DNA from 3 places in the Levilactobacillus muriae genome. Region 3 is predicted to be linked to each of the others. Evidence: predicted binding sites of a transcription regulator. Region 3 holds the regulator's gene; each other region holds the start of a gene.
The links. The regulator LexA, encoded in region 3, represses DNA repair genes until DNA is damaged. The targets are predictions, from matches to a motif close to CNAACANNTGTTNG.
Positions count from the first base shown of each region.

Region 1: parE (DNA topoisomerase IV subunit B) is a predicted target of LexA. The motif match lies at 5,402-5,415, and genes of this name have one in related genera.
Region 2: dinB (DNA polymerase IV) is a predicted target of LexA. The motif match lies at 2,336-2,349, and genes of this name have one in related genera.

Region 1 is NZ_BAAFRU010000003.1:91,971-102,876, forward strand. Features, by position in the region: gene ACKTSF_RS02605 (DUF2087 domain-containing protein) at 1-334, opposite strand, end outside; gene xerC (tyrosine recombinase XerC) at 669-1,571, shown strand; gene hslV (HslVU peptidase proteolytic subunit) at 1,592-2,134, shown strand; gene hslU (ATP-dependent protease ATPase subunit HslU) at 2,154-3,566, shown strand; gene ACKTSF_RS02625 (aldose 1-epimerase family protein) at 3,657-4,532, shown strand; gene plsY (glycerol-3-phosphate 1-O-acyltransferase PlsY) at 4,585-5,208, opposite strand; gene parE (DNA topoisomerase IV subunit B) at 5,484-7,460, shown strand; gene parC (DNA topoisomerase IV subunit A) at 7,484-9,931, shown strand; gene ACKTSF_RS02645 (LysR family transcriptional regulator) at 10,080-10,906, shown strand, end outside.
Region 2 is NZ_BAAFRU010000006.1:58,758-69,663, forward strand. Features, by position in the region: gene ACKTSF_RS05410 (DEAD/DEAH box helicase) at 1-116, opposite strand, end outside; gene ACKTSF_RS05415 (DHH family phosphoesterase) at 113-1,078, opposite strand; gene dinB (DNA polymerase IV) at 1,176-2,291, opposite strand; gene yajC (preprotein translocase subunit YajC) at 3,357-3,806, opposite strand; gene ruvB (Holliday junction branch migration DNA helicase RuvB) at 3,951-4,973, opposite strand; gene ruvA (Holliday junction branch migration protein RuvA) at 5,017-5,628, opposite strand; gene mutL (DNA mismatch repair endonuclease MutL) at 5,763-7,814, opposite strand; gene mutS (DNA mismatch repair protein MutS) at 7,836-10,523, opposite strand; gene ACKTSF_RS05450 (TIGR00282 family metallophosphoesterase) at 10,551-10,906, opposite strand, start outside.
Region 3 is NZ_BAAFRU010000002.1:172,499-183,404, forward strand. Features, by position in the region: gene ACKTSF_RS01945 (hydroxymethylglutaryl-CoA synthase) at 1-666, shown strand, start outside; gene ACKTSF_RS01950 (hypothetical protein) at 1,199-1,780, opposite strand; gene ACKTSF_RS01955 (nucleoside 2-deoxyribosyltransferase) at 1,999-2,439, shown strand; gene lexA (transcriptional repressor LexA) at 2,659-3,288, opposite strand; gene ACKTSF_RS01965 (DUF896 domain-containing protein) at 3,764-4,015, shown strand; gene ACKTSF_RS01970 (YneF family protein) at 4,114-4,341, shown strand; gene ACKTSF_RS01975 (ABC transporter ATP-binding protein) at 4,475-6,232, shown strand; gene ACKTSF_RS01980 (ABC transporter ATP-binding protein) at 6,225-8,015, shown strand; gene ACKTSF_RS01985 (lysophospholipid acyltransferase family protein) at 8,422-9,069, opposite strand; gene ACKTSF_RS01990 (tRNA1(Val) (adenine(37)-N6)-methyltransferase) at 9,170-9,925, shown strand; gene ACKTSF_RS01995 (GIY-YIG nuclease family protein) at 9,912-10,199, shown strand; gene ACKTSF_RS02000 (D-2-hydroxyacid dehydrogenase) at 10,289-10,906, shown strand, end outside.

The DNA.
Region 1 (10,906 bases), on a different contig from region 3:
TAAATTTTTGATGACGCACAGTTGCTGCTGCAATGCCCATTTCTTCGGCGATTGCGGCGTCCTTCTGCCCCTGAACGAATGCCAGTAACAGGTCGCGTTGCTTGGCCGTCAAGGTATTATATTTAGTGTCGTTTTGGATCAAGGTGGCCACCGAATTGGGGTGTGCGGCCGCAAGATGATGCCGAATCATGGTCGCTGCCGGATAGAACTTGTCGTCTTCCGGGAAGACTTGATCCTTGGCAAACGTTGCATCACAAGTGTTACAGATATAGGCCGCATCCGTCTCGTGCCAGCCCTGTTCAATTTCAGTTAGTGTCAGATCGCCTAGGTTCATGTCGAATCCCTCCAGTGGCATCTACTTTACAAATGTTTACGGATAATGTCAACAACTATTTTTGAATATATTATTAAAAAATATCTAAAAACGCCGTATTTCTTTGGCAATATGTGGATTTAAGCGTGTCCCTCATTGTTTACAAAAACCATAAACAAAATAATCTTTGCTTTTCAAAAATAGCAGCAACTGCCAATTGCCATCAGCCGCAACACACTAGCCAAATGGGGCCGTCTACAACATTTCTGATGAGTTAGTTGAGTTTTTAGGGCGCGTTTGCTAGCATTAACACGTACAGGAGGTGTCAGCCGTGGCTTCAGCAGTCGCACAATTCATGACTTACCTGAGTGGTGAGCGCCAATATTCACCTGAAACTGTGAAGGCCTATCAGGAAGACTTAGCTGAATTCAGTCACTTTCTACAGGCTAACGGGGGTGAGAAACCCTGGGCAGAGATCGACCAGCTCGATGTGGAGGTCTACCTCAGTGACTTGTACGATCACCACTATGCCCGGACCACAATTGCCCGCAAGCTATCAACGCTACGGTCGTTTTACAACTTTCTGATGAGTAACGGTCTGGCCAAAGACGACCCGTTCGCCTATGTTCAGCTCAAGCATCACCAGAGCCACTTGCCCCGTTTCTTCTATGAACGGGAAATGACGGCACTGTTCACGGCTGCCGCGGGTAATTCCAATCAGCAGTTGGCTACGCGTGATTCTGCCGTGCTGGAGATTCTGTACGGGACGGGGATCCGGGTCAGTGAATGTGTCAACCTGACCCTGCGCGATGTAGATTTTGACAACCGGATCATGCTAGTTCACGGGAAGGGTAATAAGGAACGTTACGTCCCGTTTGGCCATTACGCCAGCGATGCGCTGGAGACGTATTTCACAGCAGCCCGGACACCCTTGATGGCCAAATATCATCAGCAACACGATTACGTCTTCATCAATGCCCATGGGGGGCAACTGACCCCAGCGGGCGTGACGTATCTGCTCAATCAGGTCATCAAGCGCAGCAGCCTGACTGGTGATATTCATCCCCACATGTTGCGCCACACGTTTGCCACACATTTGCTCAATAACGGGGCAGACTTACGGTCGGTTCAGGAGTTGCTGGGTCACAGCAGCCTCTCGACCACGCAGATCTACACGCACGTGACGCGAGAACACCTCCAACGGGATTATCGTCAATTCTTTCCCCGTGCAACTGAAGACAAGGACCAACCGAAGTAATCATAAGGAGACTAATAATTATGCCAGTAAAATTTGAAGCAACGACCATCTGTGCCGTCCGTCACAACGGCCATAACGCCATGGCAGGTGACGGCCAAGTGACGATGGGTGAAAAAGTTATCATGAAGGGAACCGCCCACAAGATTCGTCGGATCTACAACAACCAAGTCGTTGTCGGATTCGCCGGTAGTGTCGCCGATGCCTTTAACCTGGAAGAAAAATTTGAAGGTCAACTCAACGAATACAGCGGTAACCTGCAACGGGCAGCCGTTGAACTTGCCAAGCAGTGGCGTTCCGACCAAGCTTTACAAAAGTTAGAAGCCTTACTGATCGTCATGGACAAGGACGAAATGCTCCTAGTCTCTGGCTCCGGTGAGGTCATTGCCCCCGACGATGACATTTTGGCCATCGGTTCTGGTGGGAACTTTGCTTTGGCCGCAGCAACGGCTTTACACCACCACGCTAAGGAAATGAGCGCTAAGGAAATTGCCGAAAGCGCCATCCATATTGCAGGTGGGATTGATATCTTTACAAACGAAAATGTCATTTCTGAAGAACTTTAAATCTGGAGGACTGAGAATAGTGGACGCAATTAATAAAACACCTAAAGAGGTTGTCGGCTTACTTGACCAATACGTTATCGGTCAAGATGAAGCCAAGAAGGCCATTGCTATTGCCTTACGGAACCGTTACCGGCGCATGCAACTTGATGCCGCTATGCAAGAAGAAATTTCACCTAAAAACATGCTGATGATTGGACCGACCGGGGTTGGGAAAACTGAAATTGCCCGGCGGTTAGCTAAAATCGTGCACGCCCCATTCACCAAGGTCGAAGCCAGTAAATTTACTGAAGTTGGGTACGTTGGCCGCGACGTGGAATCCATGGTTCGTGACTTGGTTGAAGTCTCCGTTGCGATGGAAAAGCAGGACCAATTCAAGAATGTCCGTGCCGATGCCACGCAGGCTGCCAACAAGCGTTTAGTTAAGCTGTTGGCCCCAGCTAAGAAGAAGGAAAACAAGAACAACAACGACTTTTCAAACATGATGAACATGTTCTCCCAGATGCAAAATGGCCAAATGCCAGCGGCGCCTAGCGAACAGGAAGAAGTTACCGATGAGATTCGTAACGAACGCCTGTCCTTAACGGAACAACTCAACAAGGGCCTGCTTGAAAACCACTCGGTCGAACTCGAAATGGATGACCCACAGCAGGCTGGCGCAACCGACAACAATATGTTGGGCCAAATGGGTATTGATTTGAATGATACCTTGGGGTCTATCATGCCTAAGAAGCGGATCAAGCGGACGGTCACGGTCGCCGAAGCTCGTGAAATCTTGGTCAGTGAAGAATCAGAAAAGTTGGTCAACAACGCCGACATCAATCACGATGCCATCATGCGAGCTGAAAACACTGGCATTATCTTCCTCGACGAAATCGACAAGATCACCAAGGGCAGTGGCCAGAACAGTGGCGACGTTTCCCGTGAAGGGGTCCAACGTGATATCCTGCCAATCGTTGAAGGGACGCAAGTTAAGACGAAGTATGGGACCATCGATACGGATCACATTCTCTTCATCGCAGCTGGCGCCTTCGCAGAATCCAAGCCCAGTGACTTGATTGCCGAATTGCAAGGCCGTTTCCCAATTCGGGTTGAATTAAACGACCTCAGCAAGCAAGACTTCGTGCGGATCTTGACCGAACCGAACAATGCTCTGATCAAGCAATACATCGCCTTGATTGGGACCGACAACGTCAAGGTAACCTTCACGATGGAGGCCATCGAACGTATTGCCGAATTGGCCTTCGAACTGAACCACGAGAACCAAAATATTGGGGCTCGGCGGCTACAGACCGTTCTGGAAAAGCTCCTGGAAGATCTGCTCTATGAAGGACCTGACATGGGGACAGGCGACGTCACGATTACCGAAAGTTACGTTAACGATAAGATCGGTGACATCGTTCAGAACAAGGATTTATCACGGTACATCCTATAAACGTATGTGGGGGCCAGGACAGTTGTCTTGGCTCTTTTGCGTGGTGTAAGGTATGATAAGAGGTAACAGATTAATGTGGGAGGAATTGTGATGATCACGTTGAAGAATGACTATCTGACGGTGAAAATCAATCCGTTAGGGGCCGAATTGACCAGTGTTAAGGATAATGAGAGTGGCTTGGAATACATGTGGCAGGCCGACAAAGCGTACTGGGGCCGTCACGCACCGATTCTCTTTCCTATCGTCGGCCGGTTAAAGGATAATCAGTACCGATTAAATGGGGAAACGTACCACATGACTCAGCACGGTTTCGCACGTGATCGTGAATTTACGATTATCGATCAGACCGACACGCAGGTTAGCCTTGAATTGACTGCTGACGACGCGACTAAGGCACTTTACCCGCAAGACTTCATCCTGACCCTGTCCTACGAATTGGTCGATCACCAGGTCAAAGTCAACGCGACGGTGACGAATCCAGCCGATGAAGAAATGGTCTTCTCGTTTGGGGCCCATCCTGGCTTCAACGTGCCCTTTGGCGGTGCCTTAGCCGACTTTACTGATTACAATGTGACCGTTTCACCCAAACAGACCTATCAACGTGTCCCATTGGTTGGACCGTACAGCGATACCCCCCATGCTGTACCACTTGATCTCCATCAGCCATTAGCCTTGACACATGATCTGTTCGATCACGACGCGCAGGTTCTGACGCTCGACAACCATGAGACGACAGTCATGCTCAGCACACCCGCAGACGACCACGGTATTGCACTGACAGTCGCTGCGCCATATCTGGGTATCTGGTCACCGTATCCCAAGCAAGCACCGTTCGTGTGCTTAGAACCATGGTGGGGCCTGGCAGATGATGCCCAAGCAACGGGCGACCTGAATACGAAGGTTGCCATCCAGAAATTAGCGGGTAAGGATTCCTTTAAGGCGAGCTATCAAATTACTTACTTTTAAATCATAAGAAAAAGGCTCCCAGCGACGAATGTCGTTGAGAGCCTTCGGTATCCTATTTAGCGTGACGTTTCTGGTAGCCATGACCGAATGGCACCAGTGATTCCGTCCCGTTCTTGATCCGGGTAATGTTGGTTCTGTGGCGGTAGAAGACGAATACCGTCAATACAAAGGCGATGCCGGTCAGATACCAGTCGTGAAACCCTAGTGAGATCAAGGTAATCAGCGAAAAGGCAATCATACTGGCCAAACTGACCATGCTCGTCCAGTAGATTAGGCTGACCCACAGTCCAGCTGCAATCACAAACATCAACGGGTTGTATGCCAGTAGCATCCCCGCTGAGGTGGCCACCGCCTTGCCTCCTTTGAAATGATCAAAGACGGACACGGTGTGACCGAGAACCGCAAACAGCCCGAACAAGAGGGGTGTCGCGGTACCAAAGATTGTGGTCACGTGCCCCCAAGTGGGGAGCAGTGTGGCGACCGTTCCCTTCGCAATATCAAGGACCATCACGACCGTCCCAGCATATGGCCCGAGAACCCGGTAAGTATTGGTTGTCCCAATATTACCGGAACCAGACTGGCGAATGTCGGTATGGAAGAATGTCTTACCCACCCAGACGCCGTTTGGAATGGCCCCCAAGAGGTAGGCCACAATGAGTAACCCAATTAATTTCACGCGTAATTCCTCCGCTCTTTCTCCCGACAGCCACCATCGCTAGGGTGGCGACCGTCACTAATAAGCTGCTCTATATTTTAGCATGTTTTACGCATTACGCCAATTATATCAGGAAACTAGCCAGCTTTTAGTTTCCTGTGGTATGATAATGTGGTTACTGAAAACCCACCCCATGCGATTTGTACGATTCATTTGAACATACGTTCGCATTGAGGTAAACTAAAGGGTATCGTAAAAGCAATTTTAAATCTAGTAAAAGTAAAGGGGATTTACGCATGGCGAAAGCAAAACCTAAATATGACGATTCCTCCATCCAAGTCTTGGAGGGATTGGAAGCTGTCCGTAAACGTCCTGGGATGTATATCGGCTCCACTGACGGCCGGGGTCTCCACCACCTGGTCTATGAAATCGTCGATAACGCCGTTGATGAAGCGCTGGCCGGGTACGGTAAGGAAATCAACGTTACCATCCACCAGGACAACAGTATCACCGTCGTCGACCATGGTCGGGGTATGCCTGTGGGCATGCACGCGTCCGGTATTCCCACACCTGAAGTTATTTTAACGGTGCTACATGCCGGGGGTAAGTTCGGCCAAGGTGGTTACAAGACCTCTGGGGGACTCCACGGGGTGGGGGCTTCCGTGGTCAACGCCCTCTCCAGTTCGCTGACCGTGACCATTGTACGCGATGGCGTTCGGTACCAGGAAAAATTCGCCAAGGGGGGGCACCCCCAAGGTACCCTGGAAAAGAAGGGCAATACGCGTGCTCACAATGGGACCACATTGACCTTTAAACCGGATAGTGAAATTTTCACGACGACCGTCTATAACTTTAATACGCTCTCAGAACGGCTCCGCGAATCGGCGTTTCTACTCAAAGGCGTAAAGATTACGCTGACCGATGAACGTGAGGGGCAAGAAAAGGCCGAAGAGTACCATTTCGAAGATGGGATCAAGGAGTTCGTTAGCTACCTTAACGAAGACAAGGATACTCTCGGTGACGTGATGTACTTTGATGGCAAGAAGGATGGTATCGAGGTCGAGGTCGCTGCGCAATACAACGACGGCTACACTGAAAACCTCCTGTCGTTCGTGAACAACGTCCGGACCAAAGATGGGGGAACCCATGAAGTTGGGATGCGCAGCGGCTGGACGAAAGCCTTTAATGACTATGCCCGAAAAGTTGGATTGCTCAAGGAACGCGATAAAAACCTCGAAGGTACTGACGTCCGTGAAGGCCTGTCTGCGGTCATTTCGCTGCGGATTCCCGAAAATCTGTTGCAATTTGAAGGACAGACTAAGGAAAAGCTGGGAACGCCCGAAGCACGAGCAACGGTTGACAGCATCGTCAGTGAACAGATGGGGTATTACCTCATGGAAAATGGGGATTTTGGGAAGATGTTGATTCGAAAATCGACCCAGGCCCGTCAAGCGCGTGAAGCTGCACGTAAGGCCCGTGATGAGAGTCGTAATGGCAAGCGCCACAAGAAACATGAACGACTACTCTCCGGGAAATTAACCCCCGCACAATCCAAGAACTCCGCTAAGAATGAACTGTTCCTAGTCGAAGGGGATTCTGCCGGTGGCTCAGCTAAGCAGGGCCGCAACCGGAAGTTTCAAGCCATCCTGCCACTGCGGGGGAAGGTGCTAAACACGGAACGCGCCAAGTTACCTGATATTATGAAAAACGAAGAAATTAGTACCATGATCTATACGATTGGTGCAGGTGTCGGTACTGAATTTAACATCGCCGATGCCAACTATGACAAGATTATTATTATGACCGATGCCGATGATGATGGTGCGCACATTCAGATCCTACTATTGACTTTCTTCTACAAGTACATGCGGCCCATGATTGATGCTGGCCGGGTTTACATTGCTCTGCCACCATTGTATCGGATCAAGACGACTGGTAAGAAGTCAACGATCGAATACGCTTGGACTAACGATGAACTTGATCAGAAGACCAAGCTCATCAAGAATCACGGCTACAACTTGCAACGATTCAAAGGGCTGGGTGAAATGGACGCCGAGCAACTGTGGGATACCACGATGGATCCCGAGAAACGCACACTGATTCGAGTCCAGATCGACGATGCAGCCTTAGCCGAGCGCCGGGTCACAACGTTGATGGGTGACAAGGTTGAACCACGCCGGAAGTGGATTGAAAGCAACGTTCAATTTACGCTAGAGGACGATAATACCAGTCTCCTAGAATCCGCAGAACCGACAGAATCAACGGATAAATAACCGGTGAAAGGAGCACAACTTTCGTGAGTGAAGGACAGAATATTCAAGAATTAACTTTGGAAGAAGTGATGGGTGACCGGTTTGGCCGGTATTCCAAGTCCATCATTCAAGAGCGGGCACTACCAGATATTCGAGATGGTTTAAAGCCTGTTCAGCGGCGAATTTTATTTGCTATGAACAAGGATGGCAACACCTATGACAAGGGCTTCCGAAAATCAGCTAAATCTGTTGGGAACGTCATGGGTAATTTTCACCCCCATGGTGACAGCTCAATTTATGAAGCTCTAACACGGATGAGCCAGGACTGGAAGGTTCGTGAACCTCTAGTTGAAATGCATGGGAATAATGGATCGATGGACGGGGATCCGGCCGCTGCCATGCGGTATACCGAAGCTCGGCTGAGCAAGTTGGCCGGTGAAATGCTGCGGGATATTGACAAGGATACGGTTGAAATGGTCCTCAACTTCGATGACACCGAATACGAGCCCACCGTCTTACCAGCCCGTTTCCCCAACCTATTAGTCAATGGGTCAACGGGTATCTCGGCCGGTTATGCAACGGATATTCCGCCGCATAACTTGGGTGAGGTTGTAGACGCTCTAGTTTACCTGTTGAGTCATTCTAAAGCGACGTTGGCAGAACTGATGTCCTTTGTTCAGGGGCCAGATTTCCCTACCGGTGGCATTATTCAGGGGAAAGACGGTATCGTTAAGGCCTATGAGACTGGTCGTGGTCGGGTCGTTGTCCGTTCCAAGACAGCGATTGAACCCTTACGTGGGAACAAGAGCCAGATTATTGTGACCGAAATCCCATACGAAGTAAACAAGGCCCAATTGGTCAAAAAGATCGATGAGATCCGTCTCAATAAAAAGGTTGAAGGCCTTGCCGAAGTGCGGGACGAAACCGATCGGGACGGACTGCGTATCGCCATTGAACTGAAGCGTGATGCCGATGCTCAAGGTGTCCTGAACTATCTATTTAAAAATACCGAACTACAGATCACCTACAACTTCAACATGGTTGCAATTAACCACATGCGGCCAGAACATGTTGGCCTCAAGACGATTCTGACAGCTTACTTGGAACACCAACGTGATGTGATTACGAAACGGACTAAGTACGAGCTGCAGAAGGCCTTGGACCGGCAGCACATCGTCACTGGTCTGATCAAAGCATTGTCCATCCTGGATCAAGTGATTGCAACCATCCGAGCTAGCAAAGATCGGCGTGATGCTCGGGACAACCTGGTTAGCGCTTACGATTTTTCTGAAAAGCAAGCGGACGCCATCGTTGCCTTGCAACTGTACCGGTTGACCAATACCGACGTGACACAGCTTCAAGCCGAATCGGATAAATTATCTGCGGCTATCGAACAGGATCATAAGATCTTGGCCGAACCCAAGACCCTTAACGCGGTTCTGCGTAAAGAGTTGAAGGATGTTGCTAAGAACTATCGGAACCCTCGCCGGACTGAGATTCAGGATAAGATTGAAGACCTGAAGATCAAGACGACAGTTACGGTAGCCGATGAAGACGTTGTCGTTTTGGTCAGTCATGATGGTTACCTGAAACGCTCCGGTGTTCGTTCCTACACGGCTTCGGATCCCCAGGATAATGGGCTGAAGGATGAAGATTACCCAATTTTCATGAAAAAGCTCAGTACGCTGGATCACCTCATGATGTTTACCAGCAAGGGTAACTTGATTTACCGGCCCGTCCACGAGATCAGTGATGTGAAGTGGAAGGAAACCGGCGAGCACATTTCTCAAACAATTGGCTTAGCCAACGATGAAGAAATCGTTGCGACCTTTGCCTTTAAGACACTGAAAGAGCCGGGACGTTTCTTAATTGCGACGAGTGACGGTTACGTGAAGCAAACGGCCTTCAGTGATTTGACGCCTGGTCGGACTTATAAGAGTCGGGCCGCCATTTACGAGAAGCTCAAGCACGATGACGCACAGGTTGTTCAGGTGAAATACCTGACGGAACCCGTGGAGAAGGGAATTCTCTTAATTTCTAAGAACGGTTACGCACTTCGCTATGCGGTCGATGAGGTTTCCATTAATGGTGCCCGGACGACTGGTGTCCGCGCGATGGATCTACGAGACGACGATGAAGTCGTTAATCTGGCCTTGGTTGCCGATAACGACACGATTGCGTTAATTACCCAGCGTGGGGGCTTTAAGCGCCTGGCAATGAAGGAAATCTCCGTGACGAGTCGTGCCCGTCGAGGCGTTATTGTGCTTCGTGAGTTGAAGCGCGATCCGCATCGGGTCGTCGATTTCATGACGATTCCGGCCGGTAATCCACCATTGGAAATTATGACGAGTCGTGAACGGACCCATGATGTTTTGCCGATGGAACATCCATTGAGCGGTCGTTATTCAAACGGATCATTCGTGGTCGATACTGACGTAGAAGGCACACCGCTCTCACTACGCGTCAAACCTGCTGAATTGGTGTTGGATTAACGATCTTAGGTGGCTGTGAGGGGATTTGCAAACAGTAATCGTTGCGCTTTCATACAAAACAGCCTATTATAGAGATTAATAGTTACTATTAGGCTGACGTAGTGTCGGCTAGACGGTTCGTCACGCCAGTCATAAGGAGTAAACGCGGATGAAGACGAAACAAGAAAGCATCTTTTCTTCTAAAACCCTGACGTATTTTCTACAACTCGCAGAAACCATGAATTATACGCAGGCTGCTCAAATTTTGGGGATTACCCAACCAGCTCTGACCCAACAGATAAAGAAGCTAGAACGAACGGTGGGGGCACCGCTCTTCTACTCAGTCGGGAAGAAGCTTCGGTTGTCGGACGCTGGCTATACCATGTTAGACGCCACGCACAAAATTTATGCCATTCTGAACCAGGCAACGGATGAGATTCAGCAATCCACCAGTGCCACGCAGGGTGAAATCAACATTGGCCTCTTGGCTTCGGTCGAGGATGCCGTCTTTGAGGATTTTGCTATCCTGTCTTACCAAAGTAACCCCGAACTCAAGATTTCCTTCCACATGTTAACCCGGAAGGAAATTTGGGAGCGGTTGGAAAACAATAAAATTGACTTGGCCATCATGTACCTACCTGATGACTCCATCAAAAATTGGAAACCGTACGAGTCCAAGAAGATTATTTCGGATGACCTGTTGTTTATCCATCACGATGAGCAATTGGCTAAGAAACACCGGATCAAGTTCAAGGACACTACGGCTAACGTATGGGCCATGTATCCCGATGGTTACTACCTGAATCAGACAATTCACGAATCCTACAAGAATCAATTGGCTGATTTTCCCAAGGGTGTTGCTAACTTTACGACACCGACACAGTTACTGCATTTCTCAATGCAAACTGGGGCGTCAACGGCGCTGCCTAATTCGTTTATGGTTGGTCAAGATAACCTGCCAGAGACTTGGACGGCTCACTTTGATCCCAATATTCG
Region 2 (10,906 bases), on a different contig from region 3:
GAAGCAATGGTGGGAATCAATTTTGCCTGAACGGCAGTGGGTTCCGTGAACCCAATCTTTTGCAAGGCCGTCATTAAATACGGTTGCAAGTTGAAAGCTTTAAAGTTTTCGGTCATTCATTTTCTCCTTTAGCGTTCGCCACTAACTCATCGAGCTCGTGGATCACTTGATCGATCTCAACTTGGTCCTTGGCACCAGCACCACTGGCTAAGGCGTGACCGCCCCCACCATGATTCTTTGCCAAACCGTTGATGGAAGGTCCCTTCGACCGCAACCGAATGCGGTACGTGTGGTCCTTGGATTCAACGAAAATGGCCCAAGCCACTACTGACGTAATCTTACCAGGCAATGGCACGATGGCAGAGGTCGAATCCCCTTTGCCCAAGCCAAAGGGTTCTACGACCTCATCACTCAATTTGAGATAAGCGGCCCCACTAGGTAAGATTTCCAAATTTTGATAAACATAAGCGGACAACTTCGCCACGGCCGGTGAAACTTCATCTTCGGCCTGGTTGACCTCGGTCGCTGAGAAGTTGTACCCCATCAATTTACCAGCGACCGCCATCGTGTTCCCCGTGGTTGCCGGATACATGAAGCGACCAGTGTCCCCCACAATGCCAGCGTAGAGTAAGCGCGCCGCATCATCAGGCATGGTCAGCTCAGCTTCGTTCGCTGCGAACCAGTCGTATAACATCTCAGACGTGCTGGAAGCTTGGTCCAGGACCCATTGTAAGTCACCGAAGGCGTCCTCGTTAGGATGATGATCAATCTTAACAACGGCTTTACCCGTTGACCAGCGTTCATCGTCGACTCGTGGCTGGTTAGCCGTATCCACAACGATGACTAAGGCGTCCTTGTAGACATCATCAGGAACTTCCTGATCCGCTTGCCCCATCCAGTCGAAGCCAGGGTAGTGCTTACCAACCGCGTAAACGGTCTTGTCGGGGAAGCTCGCCCGTAGGATGGCTCGTAGTGCTAACTGGGCCCCAATACAGTCGGGATCCGGCCGCTGATGGCGGTGAATCATGATTGTTTGATATTTTTTGATTTCTTCTAAAATGGCAGTTTCTATAGCCATGGGTGTTCACCTATTTTCTATCCGATTTACCAACGCAATTGCGTCGTTACCGCGTTTTAGTATACAAGTTTTACGGGGCAATTTCAAAGGAAGTCTTTCAGTGCGACTGGTCTGGGTCAAACAGGGGCAGCCGCAGCTCTTCGAATGTTTGCGGTGCCAATCCCGTCAGAGTAATCCCTAGCAGCCGCACCTGTTCATCGCTACTGGCCACACTTTGATAAATTTCTAAAGCCATTTCATAGTAGGTGGTTGCATCATTGGCAATGAAGTCTGGCCGCGTCACCCGTTTGGTAATCGTCTTAAACTCACTATCTCGCAGCTTTAAGACCAAGGTTTTGCCGTGACGTTGCTTCTGCTTCACGGTCACAGCAACCATCTCGGCCAGCCGCTGGAGCTGACTCTCCACCTCGCCGGTCGTCGTCAGGGGTGGTCCATACGTCCGCTCCTTACCGATTGACTTGCGCTCACGTTGATACTCGACCGGTCGTTCATCGATACCGCGGACTCGCTGATAGAGGATGTAGCCGAATTTACCAAAGTCGTGAATCAACGTCAGCTGACTTCGCTCGTAGAGGTCCGCACCATTTAAAATTCCCAAATCGTGCATCTTGGGAACCGTCTTCTTCCCCACCCCGCGAAAGCGTTCGATTGGCAATGCCATTAAGAAATCATGAGCGTCCTCGGGTAGGATCACGCAGACCCCTGCTGGCTTACGAAAGTCAGAGGCTTCCTTCGCTAAGAACTTGCTGTAGGAAATTCCAGTCGAGCAGGTCAGATGCGTCTGATCAAAGATCTCAGCTTGAATTGCGTGAGCAACCTGTACTGCGGAATGTAGGTGATGCTTGTTCTCAGTCACGTCCAGATAGGCTTCATCGAAGGCCACCGTTTCGATCTTATCCGTATACTCGTGAAAGATGGCGTGAATTTGGTCGGAAACTTTGCGGTATCGCGGAAAGTCCGGTGTTTTAAAGATCGCGTTTGGGCACAGTTTCAGTGCTTCATTGGCGTTCATCGCTGAGTGAACCCCAGTCTTCCGGGCAATATAATTAGCGGTGGTCACGACGCCCCGACCACCCGTCTTACGTGGATCTTGCGCCACAATCAGGGGGTGGCCCTTAAATTCTGGATGGTCACGCTCCTCAATGGACGCGTAGAAGGCATCCATATCGACGTGGATAATCTTGCGTTGTGTAAATTTAGCTGCCGGTTGCATCGTAGCCACCTCCCAGTATGGCATAGGCTTTCCTAAATTATAATCGAACGCGTGTTTGTCCACAACTAAAATTATCGCTGGGTTAGCAACTTAACTGAATGTTGAAAGTTCAAGTACATCTAGAAAGGACCAGTTAACAGAGATTTAATCCACAAAATTAGTCGAAAATCACCACCTGCGGCTGCCAGAGATTCCGGCTGCTGTGGGAACCGCTTCTCAGGCTGGCGGCGTCCTACCCACTGCGTTCCAGCCTAAATTTGGTGAACGGTAAGCCGGCTGGTTTAGACGACGCTGCCTAATTTTAGTCTCAGTATCGTTGCTGCAACAGTCATGATGGGTGTTTTAAACCTTCCAACCTTCAGAACTTAATTTTGACCTGCGACTAATACTGATCACTAACCTTGGTATTCCCTAAATTCTTTTACCATGAGATTCGTCCTTTTCAATCACAAGTTATCGCTTAGTAAAGTCATCGTTCAAACTGGTAACCCACATTTCAATCGGCAGCTACACCCGAATATCCGCCATTTATAAGACATCATTTCCACAATCGATTCGGGACTGACCTAATCATTGCTAATATCCCATAAAAGAATGAGACAGAATTGGCCAAAATTACATTAGTAGTAAGTAGAGGCCGCATTCTACGAATAACAAAAATCAGGATTCCGCCATCATAACCATCAAGTTGCATCGTCAATGTGGTCACAATCGGAGGATGTCAGAGATGGCGCCAGCCTGGTTGTGCTTGGAAACAAATAGCCCCAGGGACACCTCGCTAACTGGATGTTAGCCGCAGGGATAGTGAAAATGGGCTCAGCCGTGGGAATTTTCTAAGCGGTGACCGCTTAGAAAATTGGTGCGCTTAAGACTCGATTTTTGAGGCTTAAGGGCAAGTTCAGAGACCGCCCTTTGGCTCTGGACGTCCGCCCACCGCGTCCCGACCCATTTTCACCATCCCGGAGGCGAGGCAACGTCCAGTTTAGCGAAACAAAAAAGACTGACCCAGATTGCGTCAGTCTCCTAACTCACCGTCAAACTCGTTGCCAGTGAGTCACTCTAAACTTATTTAGCTGCGTCGTCCTTGTCAGCACTGTCGTCAGCTGCTGCACTGTCGGCCGTGTCAGCAGAATCATCAGCGGCACTTTCAGCAGGTTGGTCGTCACTAGCTGCTTCACTCGTTGCAGCAGCAGCGGGCGCCGTAACAGCGGCTGGCCCTTGTGCCGTAACCGCTGAGATGGCCCGTAAATCGAAGACCAAGTAGATCCCATCGCAGTCCAAGGTAACGGTCTTATCAGCATCGTTGATTTCATCAATGACACCATGCAGGCGACCAATCGTCACAACGTGGTCACCCTTCTTTAAGTCACTCATCATATCCTTGTGCTTCTTTTGTTGCTTTTGTTGTGGCCGCAACATTAAGAAATACATCAAGGCTAAAAAGATCACTAAAATAATGATCGTTGAATACTGACTAACACCGCCAGCGGCAGCAATTACAAAATTTCCTAACACTTTCGTTCACTCCTTCATATCGTCTCTACTGAACCACTTTACCAGAACCAAGGGATTCCGTCCAATTATTTCTAGAAGTTCTTGGGATGTTCGGTATTATAATTATTTTTCAACTCAGATTATCGCGTTAAGCGCACCCTCAGCTCAGTCGTCCTTCTGGTTCGGCATCGATCGCCCCAAGTGGGCATATCCAGCAGCCGTCACTACCCGCCCTCTCGCCGTGCGTTTCAGATAACCGCGCTGGAGCAGGTAGGGCTCGTACATCGCCGCAACTGTTTCCGTTTCCTCACCAATGTTGGCCGCTAGGGTATTTAACCCAACTGGCCCGCCATCGTAATAATCGATCATGGTCGTTAACAACTTCACATCGGTGGGATCAAGCCCCGCCGAATCGACCCGCAACAGTGTCAACGCGTGATCGACGATGGCCCGATCAATGGTGGAATGATTAGGCGACACTTCGGCAAAATCCCGAATCCGCTTCAATAACCGATTGGCGATTCGTGGCGTCCCCCGCGACCGCAAGGCAACCTCATGAGCGCCATCGGTCGCAATTGTCGTGTTGAAAATATCGGCGGAACGCTCCACAATATCTTGCAGATCGCGTGTTTCGTAATAGGCCATGTGCTCGACGATACCAAAACGATCCCGCAATGGCGCTGACAGTAAACCAGCCCGCGTAGTCGCCCCGATCAGCGTGAACGGTGGCAACGGGAAGTGAACGGGATGGGCGGTTGGCCCCTGCCCGACGACGATATCGATGTAGAAATCTTCCATCGCAGAGTACAACATTTCCTCGACGATCTTCGGCAACCGGTGAATTTCATCAATAAAGAGAATATCACCAGGCTGAAGTTCATTGAGTAACGCTACCAGATCACCAGACTTCTCGATGGCCGGCCCGCTAGTCGTTCGAATGTGGACGGCCATTTCGTTGGCAATCACCATCGCCAGTGTCGTCTTCCCCAGACCAGGTGGTCCGTAGAGGAGAACGTGGTCAAGTGATTCTTCACGCTGCTTAGCCGCCTGAATGTAAACACGCAGTTCATGCTTGATAGGATCTTGACCAATATATTGCGCTAACGTCTGCGGTCGCAATGATTTTTCAATTGAGTCTTCGTTATTATCCGCCGGCTCGGGCGATACTAAGCGATCTTCATCAGCCATCGTTACGCCTCCTTTCGTTAAATTCAGAGTGACCTACCAACACTTATTTCGTCAATAACCGTAGGCCTTCACTCAGGTAATCGTTCGTTGAGTCGCCCGCAAATTGCTTTAATTTCGACGTAATCTTTTTGACAGCCGCTTCGCGATAGCCCAAAGCAGTTAAGGCCGCAATCGCATCGTCCAATTCAGGGTTGCTGCCATCGGTCGTCGCCACTTCTGGCGTAAACAAGTCACCGTCGTCGACGGGTTCCAGATCATCCAATTTATTCTGAAGATCCAAGACAATTTGACCAGCCGTCTTCTTACCCACACCGGGAAACTTCATCAAGAAACTAACGTCGCTAGTCCGAATGGCCTGCATTAGGCCTTGATGATCCGGATTGGCCAGAATTGCCAAAGCGCTCTTAGGCCCAATACCATTCACATTGATCAACTTCAAGAAAAGCTGTTTCTCTGCAAAATCCTGGAAACCATACAACGTCTGAGCGCTATCACTAACTGCTTGATACACATAAATCGTCACATCTTGGCCATCGGTGGTGACTTGGTACCGGTAGGGATTGGCCGTGTTGACCAGATACCCCACCCCATTTACATCAATAACCACGTGGTCGGGGTAAACCGCCGCGATGGTGCCATGGAGGTATTCATACATGACCAGTCTAATCTCCTTCAAGAAAACATATGTTTGCTTTTTAAATTGTACCATATTCCCTGTAAATCTGCAGTGAATTCTACTGGTTTGCTGGGAATGGGACGAACTGGCTTATCACCACGAGTGAAAGGGGGTTATTCACCCCAGTCGTCGCCACTGTGATGAGGATCCTGGATCCGCTTGAAGAGCTTCTCCAACTCCTGATCCGTTAAGTGAACCAGTACCGGCCGCCCATGAGGACAGTTGAATGGGTTCTCTGCCGTCGCCAATTTTTTCAGTAGTGCGCGCGCCTGTTGGTCATCCAAATGATGATTGGCCTTGATGGCCCGTTTACAACTCATCATAATTGCCGTCTTTTCACGGAAGGCCGCCACAGAAATTTTACCGTCCTTCAAGACCCAATCGATCATTTCCTTGATTGTATCAGTCTCCTGCCCGGCTTTAAACCAGGTCGGGTGCTCGTGAACGATGAAGCTATTCGGCCCAAAGGATTCGATGTGAATACCAACACTACTCAGTGTTTCCACGTGGTTGCTCAATTCTAAGACATCGGTCGTTGGATAATCCAAAACAATCGGCACCAACAGCTTCTGCTCGTCATCACTAACTTCACCAATGGCTTGGCGATAGAACTCGTAGTTGACCCGTTCCTGAGCGGCATGTTGGTCAATTAAATACAGACCATCATCGGCTTCCGCCAACAGATACGTCCCATGAACCTGTCCCAAGTAACGCAATTCAGGGAACCGTTGTTGCGGCTGTGCCTGTGTTAATTGTGTGGCCTCTGGAATCGTTTCGACGGGTTGACTGGCCATTTCTGGTCGTTCAGCCGCAGATTCGGTTGCCCTACTCATCCCCAGTGGTGCGGCGGGCTGCTCGGTCCGGTATTTCTCATCAAACGCTTGCACAGCAGGTAACTTAAAGTCCCCCCGCGCATGGATCACGACCGGTTCCACCGGAACCTCTTCCGGCGTCTCCAGTGGCTGTGGTCCCCGTTTAATAGGTGTGGCCGCCGACGTATCGGCTACTGCACTAATCTGACTGGCCGCTGACGTTGACTGCGGTGCCGCCGTTCTCGTTTGCGGTGCACTGGAGAACTCATACTTGGTGGAGGCATCGTTTAACGCCATCGTCAGCTGGTCAGTGGCCGGTTCCGGCGTCTTCTTAGGCTTCGGCAACTCACTGAAGACATCGGGAATCAGATTTTCCGTGGAGAGACGCTTGAACACGGTCTCCTGAATCAGCTGGGTCAGCTCCGATTCCTGACTGATGCGAACTTCCTGCTTGGTCGGGTGCACATTAACATCTACCAGCAGCGGATCCATTCTGATATCGAGTACCGCCAGCGGATATCGACCGACCATCAGCTTGGACCCATAACCGGCAATCAGTGCCTTACTCAGTTGAAAGTTATGGATGTACCGCCCGTTGAGTAGCAGCGAGATATACTGCCGACTGGCACGTGTTAATTCCGGCAGGCTCACGTAGCCGGTCACCTTGAAGTCCGGGTTGGCGCCTTTAATGGCAACCATCTTCCGGGCACTCTGCACGCCATAGATCCCGGCAATCACCTGCTGGAGGTCGCCCCGACCAGTCGTCCGGGTCAGTTCACGACCGTTGTGTACCAGTGAAAAGGCCACGTCGGGATAACTCAATGCCAACCGATTCACGATATCCGTGATCCGGGCCAGCTCAGTTGCGGGTGATTTCAAATACTTCAGTCGCGCCGGGACGTTACCAAAGAGGTCCTTGACCGTTACCGAGGTTCCCTTCCGTGCTGCTGCGGCGGTGTGCGCCTTGATAATGCCGCCCACGTTATGGATCAGCGTGCCGACGCCCCCAGTCGAGGTTGTCAGGGTCACATCGGCCACCGAGGCGATACTGGGCAGTGCTTCACCCCGGAATCCCAAAGACTTGATGCGAAAGAGGTCCTTACGATCCGTGATCTTACTAGTCGCGTGCCGCTTGAAAGCCATCTCGGCGTCTTCGTCAGCGATACCGTCGCCATCATCGACTACGGAGATCCGCTTTAGACCGGCTTCCTCCACCGTGATGTCGATCTGCTTACTGTGCGCATCAACCGCATTTTCCACCAATTCCTTGACAACGGATGCGGGCCGTTCAACCACTTCTCCCGCTGCGATTTGGTCGGCCAGTACCGACGCTAACTCATGAATTTTAGGCATGTACGACCCTTCCTCTCAGGTTTATTTAGATATTTTTTGTTGCCATTTGTAGACCTGACTCATCACGTCCATCGGCGTCATCCCCATCAGGTTTAGATGACTCAGTTGTTCGATAACTTTGGCTTGTGCTGGATTCATTTCCGGTTCGTCGCTAAACAACGATAATTGTTGATCCGTATCCGCCGTCGTTGGGTCTTCTTCGGCTGGCACGGCGGTCGGTACGGGTTCAGCAGACGTGGGTGTGTCAGTCGATGCTTCTGGCACACTAGTCGGCGCTGTCTCAATCGACGACATCTGTTCGCTAGGCACGGCCACGACTGGTTTCTCCGCGGCTTCCTCTTCCAAATCAGTCAGAATCACTTCCGCACGTTGCAATAAGGGGGTTGGCATGCCAGCCAATTTGGCTACGTGAATCCCGTACGACTTATCAGCGGGACCCGGTTGCATTTGGTGGAGGAAGACGAGGTCACCATCGCGTTCAACGGCACCCACGTGGACGTTGCGTAACTGCTTTAAGGAGTCTTCCAGCGCGGTCAGTTCATGGTAGTGGGTCGAGAACAGAGTCTTAGCGTGAACCTTATCGTGAACAAATTCAATGATTGCCTGAGCTAAAGCCATGCCATCATAGGTGGCAGTTCCCCGGCCAATCTCATCGAATAAGATCAGACTATTGGCGGTGGCGTGGCTCAACGCACGGTTGGCCTCCTGCATCTCGACCATGAAAGTACTCTGGCCGGAGATCAAGTCATCGGCCGCCCCAATTCGCGTGAAGATCTGGTCAAAGACGGGCATCTGTGCGGCCTCAGCCGGCACGAAGCACCCCATCTGAGCCATGATTACAGTCAGTGCTAGTTGACGCATATAGGTACTCTTCCCGGACATGTTGGGCCCGGTGATCAGTAAGACATTGGTCTGCTCATCCATGGAGACGTCGTTCGGAACGTAAGACTGACGGCCCAATACCTTTTCCACGACCGGATGCCGACCCTGGGTGATCTCCAAATCATGGCCTGCAATCAGTGTGGGCTTCACAAAGTGGTAGTCCTCACTGATGACTGCAAAGCTCTGGAGCACGTCCAGGCTGGCAATTGTGGCTGCCAACTTTTGTAGTCGGGTAATGGCCGTCTTGACCTGTTCACGTAGGTCAACGAACAGCTTGTACTCAAGGGCCGTGGACTTCTCCTCAGCCTCCAGAATCAAGCTTTCCTTTTCCTTCAATTCTGGTGTAGAGAACCGTTCGGCATTGGCTAACGTCTGCTTACGTTCATAACGGTCAGCCGGCAGCTTGTCGAGGTTGACCTTGGTCACTTCAATGTAGTAGCCAAAGACGTGATTGTACCCGATCTTTAAGTTATTGATGCCGGTCACTTCACGCTCGTGGGCTTCCATTTCGGCCAGCCACTGCTTACCGTTACGCATGGCATCACGGTATTCATCGAGTTGGTCGCTATACCCATCGCGAATCACACCGCCATCCGTCACAGATAGTGGTGGCTCAGATACGATAGCATCGCTGATGGCCTCGGCTACGTCTTCCACCGGATCGAGCCCATTGAGCATGGGTTCAAAGACCTTTTCACCCAGGTCGCCAATCGTGTGCGCAATCTGAGGGACCTGCTCGAGTGATGTTTGTAACTGAATCAGATCACGACCATTGACGCTTCCAAAGGCGACTCGGCCGGCCAGACGTTCCAGGTCATAAACCTTGACCAGCTCTGCTTGAAGGTTACTGCGTTCGAAGTAGTGGTCGAGTAAAACGCCGACCTTTTCCTGGCGATTCGCAATCTGCTGACGATCGATCAATGGCCGGTCGAGCCACTGTTTCAGGAGCCGACCACCCATGGCTGTCTTGGTCTCATCCAAGAGCCAGAGCAAGGTTCCAGATTTTTTCTTCGTCCGTAAATTCTGTGTAATTTCCAGATTTGACTGTGACGCATGATCCATCTTCAGAAAGGCCGTTGGCTGGTAAGCCACCGCCCGTTGCAAATGAGCCAGGCTGCGCTTTTGTGTCACCGTCACGTACGTCACTAAGACCCCGATGACCTGCTTCAAGAGATCACTGGTTAAGTCTTGTTCCACATAACTCAGCTCGGAACTCCCCTGGATGTCATCCTGCGATGAAATCATCAAGCCAAGCTGCTTGCAACGATCTTGTAAGGTCTGACTGACCGTGGTGTCAACCACGACTTCCTTGGTCTGTAGGCTCATTAGTTCATTGATGACGGTGTCAACCGTGTTCAGTTCGGCCGCTTTCAATTCACCGGTCGATAGGTCGGTATACGCCAGCCCATAGTGGGTCGCATCGGTCATGGTGAGCGCCGTTAAGTAATTGTTGCGTTTAGCGCCGGCCGCACCGGTATCTGTCTGAGTCCCAGGCGTGACCAGTTGAATAACCTCGCGTTTAACCATTCCCTTAGCTAGCTTAGGATCTTCCATCTGCTCACAAATGGCGACCTTATAGCCTTGATCAACTAAAATATCGATATAGCTCTGCACAGCCTTGTGCGGTACCCCACACATGGGGATGGGATTCTTGGCACTGTGACTCCGCGTCGTCAGGGTCAACTCAAGTAATTGAGAACCCTTCACGGCGTCCTCATTAAACATTTCATAGAAGTCCCCGAGCCGGTAAAACAGGAAGGCGTCGGGATACTGGTCCTTAATTTTTTGATATTGCTCCATCATGGGCGTCGTTTTCGTCATGGAAATTGGTTCATCCTTTCGCTTCACTAAAACTTAGCTTTGGTACGGGTGTTGCGGACTGATTAAAATCGGTCGAATCCGTGAGGCATGGCCGGTCTTGTCGTTTAGATCGATGACACAGCCGGACAATAAGCCTGCACCCTTTTCTTGAACAGTATACCGGGTTGGCCGTTGGTTTTCGAAGCGTTCGATCACGCTGTCGGCCTGCATGCCCAAGACGCTGTCGGCGGGACCGGTCATCCCGACTTCCGTCAAGAAGGCTGTTCCATGCTTCAACACTTGTGCATCACTGGTCTGGACGTGGGTGTGGGTACCGACCACGGCGGAGAGCTGACCGTCATAGCGCATGGCGAATGCCCGCTTCTCACTGGTCGTCTCAGCGTGGAAGT
Region 3 (10,906 bases):
CAAGTTCTGGCGTTAGACATGGTCAGTAGTTATCACACGGAAGACGTGATGGACTTCTGGCGGCCGATATACCGGACCGAGGCACTGGTTGACGGTAAGTATTCCACCAATGTCTACCTCGACTTCTTTAAGACCGTTTGGACCAATTATCAACAGCAAACCAATCGGACTATCGCAGACTTTGACGCCTTCGTCTTTCATTTACCGTTCACTAAGATGGGGCGTAAAGGGCTCCGACAGGTGCTGCCCGAAGCCCAACCAGAGCAACAGAAAAGCTTGAAGGCAGCCTTTGAGGCCAGCCAAGAAGATAACCGGAACGTGGGCAATCTTTATACGGGATCGCTGTACCTCAGCCTGTTGTCACTGCTTCGGCATGGTCAACTGACGGCTGGTGCGCGTCTAGGGTTCTTCAGTTACGGTTCTGGCGCAGAGGGCGAATTTTACAGTGGCATTCTTCAGAGTGGGTTCCAACAGGGGTACGATGACACTGTATTGACCGAATTACTTGCCCAGCGAAAACGCGTGAGTGTGGCCGAATATGAAGATATTTACCAGGCACAACTGAGCAACGATAGCCGCGATGTGCAACTGCCAGTGGGTGATGAGACCGCGCAATACTACCTCGCTGGTCGTCAAAATCAACAGCGACAATACCGCGAACAATAGTATTTTGTTATAGCCAACTGAGGGTTGAAAGCCAAAATACTCACCTTACTCTTGTGACTGTAGGAATTGGCACCGCTAAATTAGTGGCAATGGTCGCACTCCGGCCACCAGGGATTCCGCTTGCTGTGGGGAACGCCTCCAGCCAAAGGACGGGCTTCCAGCTCGCCTGAAAGCCGCCAAGTGCAGGCGTCTCTCAGGTCGTCCCACGATGTAAGCCGGAAAAAGCGCCGACTAACATCGTCGACACAGCTAGCTCCATCCCTGGCCGCCTCCGGCTCTGATTGTGCACATCAATTTCAATCACTGAATCCCATGTGGTGCCTAAAGTTTAAGCACAAGTCAACAACGTTTCTAGAAGCATAATCCATGTTTCCTCAGACCAACTATGGTAAGGCGGTGGTTGGACAACGTTGCCTAGTTTTAGGCCCAGTATCGTTGTTGCAACGGGCATAATGAGTGTTTTGAAACTTTCAATCTTCAGTAGCCAATTAAAAAACGCGCCACACCTTTTCTGAGATGTGGCGCGTTTGACTTATTCAAATTGATTTTTGACGACATAACCATCCTTGAATACCAAAACGGGGGACTGCTTTCCCACTCTGATTTGCAGGCTGTAACCCTTACCCAGGGACTTTTCCAATGAACCACTAGTCTTCGTGAAATTTGTGACAAAACGTGGCCACTTGGCTTGTTTGGCCAAGCTTGGTTTCTTATTCAAAGCCGAGATAGTTTGTTTCAAATCACTGTTGGTGACTGTCAGTGTGTAGGTCTTGCTAGACTTGTCAAAGGTGACGTCCCCCAACTTTGTTAGAGCCTTGGCCAATTGCTGCTTGACGCTCTGCTCGTTGTCAGCCTGGGTCACACCACTTGAACTGGCGGAAAAGGCCTGCCCGGACTGCGAACTGATCTGACTCTGCTTAGCGGTCTGACTCGCCGGCGCGTTGTCCTGGGACCAATAGGGCAGCTTCCAAATGGCGAAGACAGTTCCCAACAGGGCCAGCGTCATTAGAATGATCGAGCCAATCTTTGAGTCGCCGTGTTGAATTGCTGTGGCGAGTGAAAACGCCGCAATTATTGTAATTAGACCGCCCATAATGGCAAATCCAAGAATCATGTTGAATCCCCCCAATTTCTGTTGCTTTCAGTATAGCATGAAATAATTATATCGTGAAAGGGGTTACCTGAAACCGTTAAACTCGAATAATATTAATGAATTTATTAAATTAGGGACCCACAACGATTTATAACCGAATATTAATTAAAATAGTGTCGCCAAAAGTTAGCATTTCCGGTATAATATAAATTACATAAGACAGAAATGAGGAGATTAGTGTGACGAACGTTTATTTAGCAGGACCATTCTTTGATGATGAGCAGATTTCGCGGATTGAACGGGTGGAACGCGCCTTAACCGCTAACCCCCGTGTTACAAACTTTTTCAGCCCTCGAAAGAGTGAAATTCCTGGATTGACACTAGGTACACCTGAATGGGCAACACAAACGTTCCAGATGGACGTGACCCAGATCGACCAAGCAGATGTCGTGGTCGGCATGGTTGACTTTGTTGATGATCAGGTGGATTCTGGGACGGTTTTCGAAATTGGCTATGCCTTTCACAGTAAGAAGCCAGTTGTCATCCTTCACGAAAAGGATACAACGTTGAACTTGATGATTGCGGAAGGACTGCACGCCTATGTTCAGGAAGCCGAGGCCCTAGCTGCTTACGACTTCTCGACGTTACCTGAAAGCCATTATCACGGTAAAGTCATCTAAAACGCGCACAATTAACTTGGGCAGTCAAAAAACGAGTCTGGGGTTTTATCCCAGGCTCGTTTTTTGACTGCCCAAAGCTATACTGCTGAAAGGTGGGGCAGAAGGCAGATTCCTGCGCTTAACCCCATAAGGAGAATAGTCCAAACCCGGAATTTTCTCCTTATGACGTCAGTGCTCAACATATAAACGCCTTCTGTCCCACTCTTTTCAAGCTAATTTTTAGTGAACGTCATCGCGGAACAGACCAACGACCTTACCTAAAATACTGACATTGTTGAGAATGATTGGTGCCATGGTGTCATTTTCCGGTTGAAGTCGGAAGTGATCCGCTTCCTTGAAGAAACGCTTGCACGTTGCCTCGTTTTCTTCCGTCATGGCGATCACGATATCGCCATTGTCAGCGTTTTGCTGCCGCCGGACGATGACTTGGTCACCATTAAGGATACCAATGTTGATCATACTTTCGCCCCGGATGGTCAACATGAAGAGTTGATCGTCATCCCGTTCGAATTCTGGAGGAACTGGGAAGTAGTCGGTCGCTTCCTGAACAGCTAGGATGGGTTCCCCAGCTGTAACAGTGCCCAATACGGGAATCCGAGTCTGTTGTTCGTGGACGCCCAATTCTTCTAAACCGGCAGGCGTGACTTCCAAAGCTCGTGGTTTCGTTGGGTCCTTCGTCAGCAGGCCCTTCTTTTCTAGGCGGGCGATGTGGCCATGCACTGTAGAGGTTGAGGAGAGAGAGACGGCTTCGCCAATCTCACGGACAGTCGGCGGATACCCTTTTTCGTTGACCCGTTCCCAAATGAAGCGTAGGACGGCTAACTGTTTACTTTCAGAAGCTTTACTCATTTTTCTGCCACCTCGTTCGTCATTCGTAGTATAGTTTAACCATAGTGTAGCATAGGTTTCCAGCGTTTTCAAACAGATGTTCGGGTAAATTAAGTCATTAATCTGTTTGCTGCAACATGCGCAAAATGTTTTGCCGCCATAGTTGAGCCGTAAACGTTGTCAACCTGGGGTTTTGACCTGATTAGTTGCTGATAACCTCACAGCGAACAGAGGTGCTGGCGGGCACTAATTATTTTGTGTTGTGTCAATTCCTCTTCTAGACTAAGTGATGAAATCCTAAATTTTCACGGATTATGTCCCGATAATTGAAATTTGAAATTAACCCTGATATGATAGGGCTTGTCTTGAAATGGCGGCGGTCGTGTGCGCCGAAGTTTCAGTTGGAATGTGACGTGGGAATTAAGCAATCGTTCGGTCTAAAATCGCGGATGCGTAATCACCCAAATTCAAAATTAAAGGTAAAGGAGGATTATTCATGGCTGAAGAAACGATGGACACCTTATTAGTTCGCATCAACGAACTGGCTCACAAAGCCAAAACAAGTGAAGGCCTCACCCCTGCCGAAACGACGGAACGGGCAACCTTACGAAAGAAGTACCTGAAATTATTTCGGGCCAGCTTTAAGAGCCAGGTCGAAATGATGCAGGTTTACGATAAAAGTGGTAAGGAAGTTACGCCGGAGAAGGTCCGTGATATCCAACGTGAGAAGGGTTTACGGGACAATTAATTGCGAGGGCGAGTCTTTTTAATGGATTCGCTCTTTTATTTTGCGTTAAGTTTGTGTAAAATTGTAAACTGAATGACTTTATAAAGGAGGGGAATACCTTGTCAACTTGGATCTGGATCATTATCGTCATCGTCGTCGGCCTTGGCTGTGCTGCTGGAGGCTTCTTCGGTGCTCGTAAGTACATGGAAAACTATCTGAAAGACAATCCGCCAATTAACGAAGATCAACTGCGTGCTATGATGTTGCAAATGGGACAAAAACCATCTCAACGAAAGTTACATCAAATGATGAATGCGATGCAACAACAATCACACGACAAAAAGTAGATCTGGTTTTACTGACGACTCGCTTCCAGTTTCCATGGGGGCGAGTTTTTTTGTTTGCTTTTTTATTTAATTTCTGTAAAATTAGAAAGTCTGTTACAATTTAATCATATTTTAATTTTAAGGAGGGATGTTCGTGAGTATTTTTCGTAAATTGGCCTGGTATTTCCGTCTAGAGTGGCGTACGTACCTGGTCGGCGTCGTTGGATTGATCTTAACGGCCATCATTGCTATTATTCCGCCACGAATCATTGGGAACATGGTTGACGGCATTCACGGGCAGACTATGACTGGGCGACTCTTGGCCATCGACTTGGGCTTGGTTACCCTGGCAGCGTTGGGTCAGTATGCCACACGCTATATGTGGCGCAATGCCATCTGGGGGGGCGCTGCTCACCTGGAACAACTTTTGCGGAATCGGCTGTTCAGCCACTTTATGGTGATGGACCGCGAATTCTACCAGCATTACCGGACCGGTGATCTGATGGCTCATGCAACCAATGACTTGGAAGCCGTGCAACGGGTGGCTGGTGGAGGAATCCTGCAATTCGCCGATGCCATCATTACGGGGGGGACGACCCTGATTGCTATGATGCTGTTGATCGATTGGCGGTTAACGTTAATTGCCATTATTCCCTTTCCCTTTCTGGCTGTCATCTCGTGGTTCCTTGGGCAACGGATTCACCGGGCCTTTGGGGCGTCACAAGCGGCCTTCTCGCGGCTGAATAACAAGGCGCAGGAGAGTATCAGTGGGATTAAAGTCATCAAGGCATTAGGCCAAGAGGACGCCGATGTGGCTGACTTCGACAGCCAGGTTGCCCGGACGATCAAGATCAACCGGCGTGTGAACCGACTAGATTCCCTGTTTGATCCGGCGATTACGCTGGTTATCTCACTGTCTTACGTGGCGACCATCGTTTTAGGGGGCCTGTTTGTCACCCACAACGTTATTACCATTGGAAATTTGGTGTCCTTCATCAGCTATTTAGCCATGATGGTCTGGCCGATGTTTGCCGTGGGGATGCTGTTTAATACCATGGAACGGGGAAATGCCAGTTATGATCGGGTCATGGAATTGTTGAATCAGAAAACCCACATCATCGACCGCGTCAATGGCCTGAAGACCCGTCCAACCGGGACACTGAGCTATCACGTCAACCGGTTTGACTATCCCGATGACGCCGGGGCTAGCCTCCAGCAGATCGACTTTGACCTGCAGGCTGGCAAGACCCTTGGTATCGTTGGCCGCGTTGGTGCTGGGAAATCAACGATTATGAAATTAATTCTGCGGGAGTTTGATGCCTATAGCGGTGAGATTCAATTCGGTGGGCATCCCATTAAGGACTACGCACTGGATAGCTACTTGCCAGCCATCGGTTACGTCCCACAGGAGAGCTTTCTGTTTTCCACAAATATCTTTGAGAACATTCGCTTTGCCCGTCCAGAAGCCACACAAGCGGAAGTCGAAGCGGCTGCGGCTAAAAGTGATTTGGCCGGTCAAATTGCGCAGTTGCCTGCGGGGTACGACACCCAAGTGGGTGAAGAAGGAATTTCCTTATCCGGCGGGCAACGTCAGCGGATGGCCATTGCACGGGCACTCCTGATCAACCCAGAATTGTTGATTTTGGATGATGCCTTGTCAGCCGTTGACGCCGAGACCGAAGCCGAAATTCTGGCGAACCTGAAGGCCGAACGGGCCAACAAGACGACCATTATTTCGGCACACCGATTGAGCTCTGTGATGGGTGCCGATGAGATTCTGGTGCTCGACCACGGTGAGGTTGTCGAACGGGGAAACCACGCGCAGCTTATGGCGGCACATGGTTGGTACCGACGGATGTTTGACCAGCAACAATTAGAGACGCAAGTGAAGGGAGGCGTTAGCGATGACTGATAAACACGAATCCGCATGGGCACATAGTATGACGACCAGGGAACAGTTGACGGTCATCAAACGCCTGCTGAAATTCGCGGCACCTTACAAGTGGTTCTTCATTGGTTCAATTATTCTGTCAGCGGTCATCAGTGGGATCAATGTTTTCCTGCCGTGGTTGTTGCAGACGTATATGGACCGCTATCTGCGGACTAGCAATGCGACGATCGCGATCATGTGGATGTTTGCCGGGCTATACTTCTTCGGTATGGTGACGCGGGCACTCATGCAGTTCTGGCAGAACTATACCAGTACCATGGGGGCGGAGTACATGCTAGAAAATGTTCGCCGGAAACTCTTCAGCCAGTTGCACCAAAAGGGAATGCGTTACTTCGACCAAACACCGGGGGGCTCAATTCTCTCACGGCTGATGAACGATACCATGACGTTCTCCAACTTCTGGGCGTTACTCAATACGTTAATCTTAGCTATCTTTGCGGTTATTTCGTCATTTGCGGCGATGTACTTCACCGATGTAACGGTCGCATTGTGGACGCTGGTGTTGGTTCCCTTCTTGGGCGTGACGATTTGGTATTACCAACGTTACAGTTCCAAGGTGTATCGGCGGATGCGGGAACGACTGAGCGAACTGAACACCAAATTGGCCGAGGCCATTACCGGGATCAGTGTTATTCAGGAATTCCGGCAAGAGCGGCGAACGTCAGCTAACTTTGAAACGACCAATCAAGCTTATTACGATACGCGTAAGGCTATGATTCGGACGAACTCCCTATTGTTGAGTCCCATCATCAACTTGTTCTACGCGTTGGGTACGGTGATCGTCTTAGGCATGTTCGGGATGCGGGGGCTCCACGAGGTCGTTGCGGCCGGGGTCATTTACGCATTTATCACTTACCTGAATAACTTCTATAGCCCAATGAGCAACATGATGGATAGTCTCAGCGACTTTCAAAACGGGATGGTTGCCGGTTCACGGGTTCTAAGGGTGGTCGATGACCAAACGTTAGCCCCTGCACAACATCCTGTAGCGGATGCCAAAATTACGCGTGGTAAAGTTGAATTCCGCCACGTTACCTTTGCTTACGATGAGGAACATCCCGTTCTGAGAGACGTGTCCTTCGTCGTTGAACCGGGTCAGACGGTAGCGTTGGTCGGACAGACGGGTTCTGGGAAAACGTCAACGATCAATGTCTTGATGCGTTTCTACGAGTTCCAATCTGGTCAAGTTCTGATTGACGACCGTGATATTCGCGAGTATTCCGCTGAAGAGTTACGGGCGAAGATGGGGTTAGTGCTGCAGGAACCACAACTATTCTACGGGGATATTCAGACCAACATTCGCATGTTCAATCCGGATATTTCGGATGATCAGGTACAACGCGCAGCTCACTTTGTGCAGGCCGACGAGTTCATCGACCAGTTGCCGCAGGGCTATGCAACACCGGTATTGGAACGGGGGACGGAATACTCCGCTGGGCAACGGCAACTGATTACGTTTGCCCGTACGGTAGTAACTGATCCGAAGATTCTGATCTTGGATGAGGCAACGGCCAACGTGGATACTGAAACGGAGACTATGATTCAGACTGGGTTATCCCGGATTCAAGAAAATCGAACGACGATTGCGATTGCCCACCGGTTGTCGACAATCCAAAATGCCGACCTGATACTGGTGCTGAACCGCGGGAAAATTGTGGAACGCGGCACCAATGATTCCCTGATGCGACAGCACGGGTGCTACTACGACATGATTCAGTTGCAGAACGCGGCGCACGTCGACTAATTCTAATCGCAAGAGCAGTGGTCGGTAGCTTTCAGTGATGGCTGTTTATGACGACAGGTGTGGAAATGCGGGAAGATAATTTCCTTAACTGGTTTTTAGACAGTGTCGCACGACGCTTAAAAAGTGCATCTAAATAGTATTGCGTTCAATTTACTTTCGAATTGGACGCTTTTTTAGACGCTTTATTCGTCAAAAGTCGGCTGTAAAATAGTACTCACTTACTACTAATGTAATTTTTCCGGAATTGGTCTCATGATTTGGGAAAATAATCAAAAGAATCGTTTTAATCATAAATTGGATTGGGGAATTAACTAAAAATAAATGGCTTTGGGCGAACCATTCGCCATCTTCGGTTGCAAAAAAGGCCACCATAGCTAGTTATACACTAGGCATGGTGGCCTTAAATTTAGTCTTGATGGTCTTCTTTTTCCTTCTCACCAGAGATATCCACGTACTCGAAGCTCGGATTGATCTGCTTGTCCAATGCGTTGAAGGCTGCCTGCATTCGTTGTTCGATGTCAGCTTGGCCGGCTTCATCTAACTTTAATTTGCGGTCGATAGTGATGGGATCGCCAAAGGCTACCGTAACGCGTTTTCTAGAGAAGAGTCGTTTGAAGGTCAGGGGGCCTTGGTAGACAGCAGGAACGAGTGGCACCTTTGCCATTTTAGCGATGACGGCCGCACCACCCTTGAGGTCCTGCGAGTGCCGGGAACCTGAGGGAAACATGATCAGGGACAGGTCACCCTTCCGCAGAAGTCGAACCGGTGTTTTGATGGCCGATGGGCCCGGATGGTCACGATTTACCGAAAAACCATTGACATGATGGAGTAGCCATCGGAAAATAGAGTTTTGGAACAACTCTTCCTTAGCCATGAAGCTGAACTTTCGGGGACTGGCGGCCAGTGCAAAGTAGACGGGGTCAAACCAGGTTCGGTGAGGTCCTACCAAAACGTAAGGGCCATCCGGTAATTTTTCACGATTGAGATATTTAGCTTTACCATTGACGATAAATAAGATAACGCGGATGACGTTCCGCAGAAACGAATAAAACATGTGTCGTGCTCCTCTCACAGTGGATCTAATGAATCTAGTATGCAAAAAAACTGCCGGGGTTGCAAGTAATCTTAACCAAAAATGAAAGAAGGTGGTGGCTGTGACCACGCCAGATTTACAGGCTGGTGAACGAATCGACCAGCTTTACAGCCAAGATATTCAAATTATCCAGAGCCCAGATGTCTTCGCCTTTTCATTGGATGCAGTACTTTTGGCAGACTTTGCCAAGCTACCAGCACGCCAGTCTAGTCAGATCGTCGACTTGTGTGCAGGCAATGGGGCCGTGGGACTCTTCATGAGTAGTAAGACGAAGGGCCAGATTGCTGAGGTCGAGATTCAGCCGCGTCTTGCGGATATGGCCCGCCGTAGTGTGGCATTGAACAATCTCACAGGACGGGTTACTGTTTACGAGGGTGACTTAGCCAAGATCAACCAGTGGATTTCCAAGGACTCGGTGGACGTGGTCACCTGTAATCCACCGTATTTTGCTGATCTGCCGGATAGCCAGAAAAATCCCAATCCCTATTTAGCCATTGCGCGCCACGAGATCACCACGAATCTTGCTACGGTGGTTCAGACGACCAGCGGCCTATTGAAAATGAATGGTAAGGCTTATTTTGTCCATCGGCCGGACCGTTTGCTTCAGCTCCTGGATCTGATGACGGCAAATCGGTTGGCGCCTAAGCGCATTCGGCTGGTACATCCCAAGCCCGGCAAGGAAGCCAACATGGTGTTAGTTGAAGCAATCAAGGACGGTAAATCCGGGGGATTACGTTTCCTTGATCCCCTGATTGTGTATGATCGGCAAGGTGAATATTCTCCAGAAGTGAAGGCGTTACTCTATGGAAATATCTAAGGAACCGGCGAAAAATTATTACTTTTACGTGTTACTCTGTGCGGATAATTCCTTGTACGGTGGCTTCACCACTGACGTTGCTAAGCGGTTTGCCACGCACGTTGCTGGTAAGGGGGCCAAGTATACAAAGCTTCACCGGCCATTGAAGGTGTTATTTAGCCAAACTTTCGACAACAAACACGATGCGCTCCACGCCGAATGGACCTTTAAACACCAGTCGCGACAAAGAAAACTACAGTTTTTAAAAGCGCAGGGAATTTCTGTCGAAAAGTAGTCGTTTTCTCCCTTTAATGACAAGGACTATGGTACACTTGTGGCGGGTAGTAGATGTGATTTTTCAGACAAGCGAAGGAGGAACTTACTGTGAAAATTATTGCTTATGGCATCCGTGACGATGAACGACCTTACTTAGAAGAATGGTCTCAGGACCAGGGTATCGAAGTTAAAGCCGTGAGTGAGTTATTAGACGAATCAACGGTTGATTTAGCCAAGGGTTATGACGGGGCAGTGGTTTACCAACAAAAGCCATACACGGCAGCAGTTTTAGACCAATTGGCTGCCGATGGTATCACGAACTTATCACTACGAAATGTTGGGGTCGATAATGTTGATGCCGATGCTGTTAAACGCAACGGTTTCAAGGTGACTAACGTTCCCGCATATTCACCGGAAGCCATCGCCGAATTTACAGTATCTCAACTGATGCGGTTACTGCGGCGGGCACCAACGTTTGCTCGGAAGCAAGCCCATGGTGACTTGCGCTGGGCACCAGATATTGCTGATGAACTCAACTCGATGACAGTTGGAATCGTGGCGACTGGCCGGATCGGTCGGGCTGCTATGAAGATCTACCAAGGTTTTGGTGCTAAGGTCATTGCCTACGATGTCTTCCACAATCCAGAGTTGGAGAAACAAGGCATCTACGTGGATACCTTGGACGAACTGTACGCTCAAGCTGATGTGATCTCCCTGCATGCACCA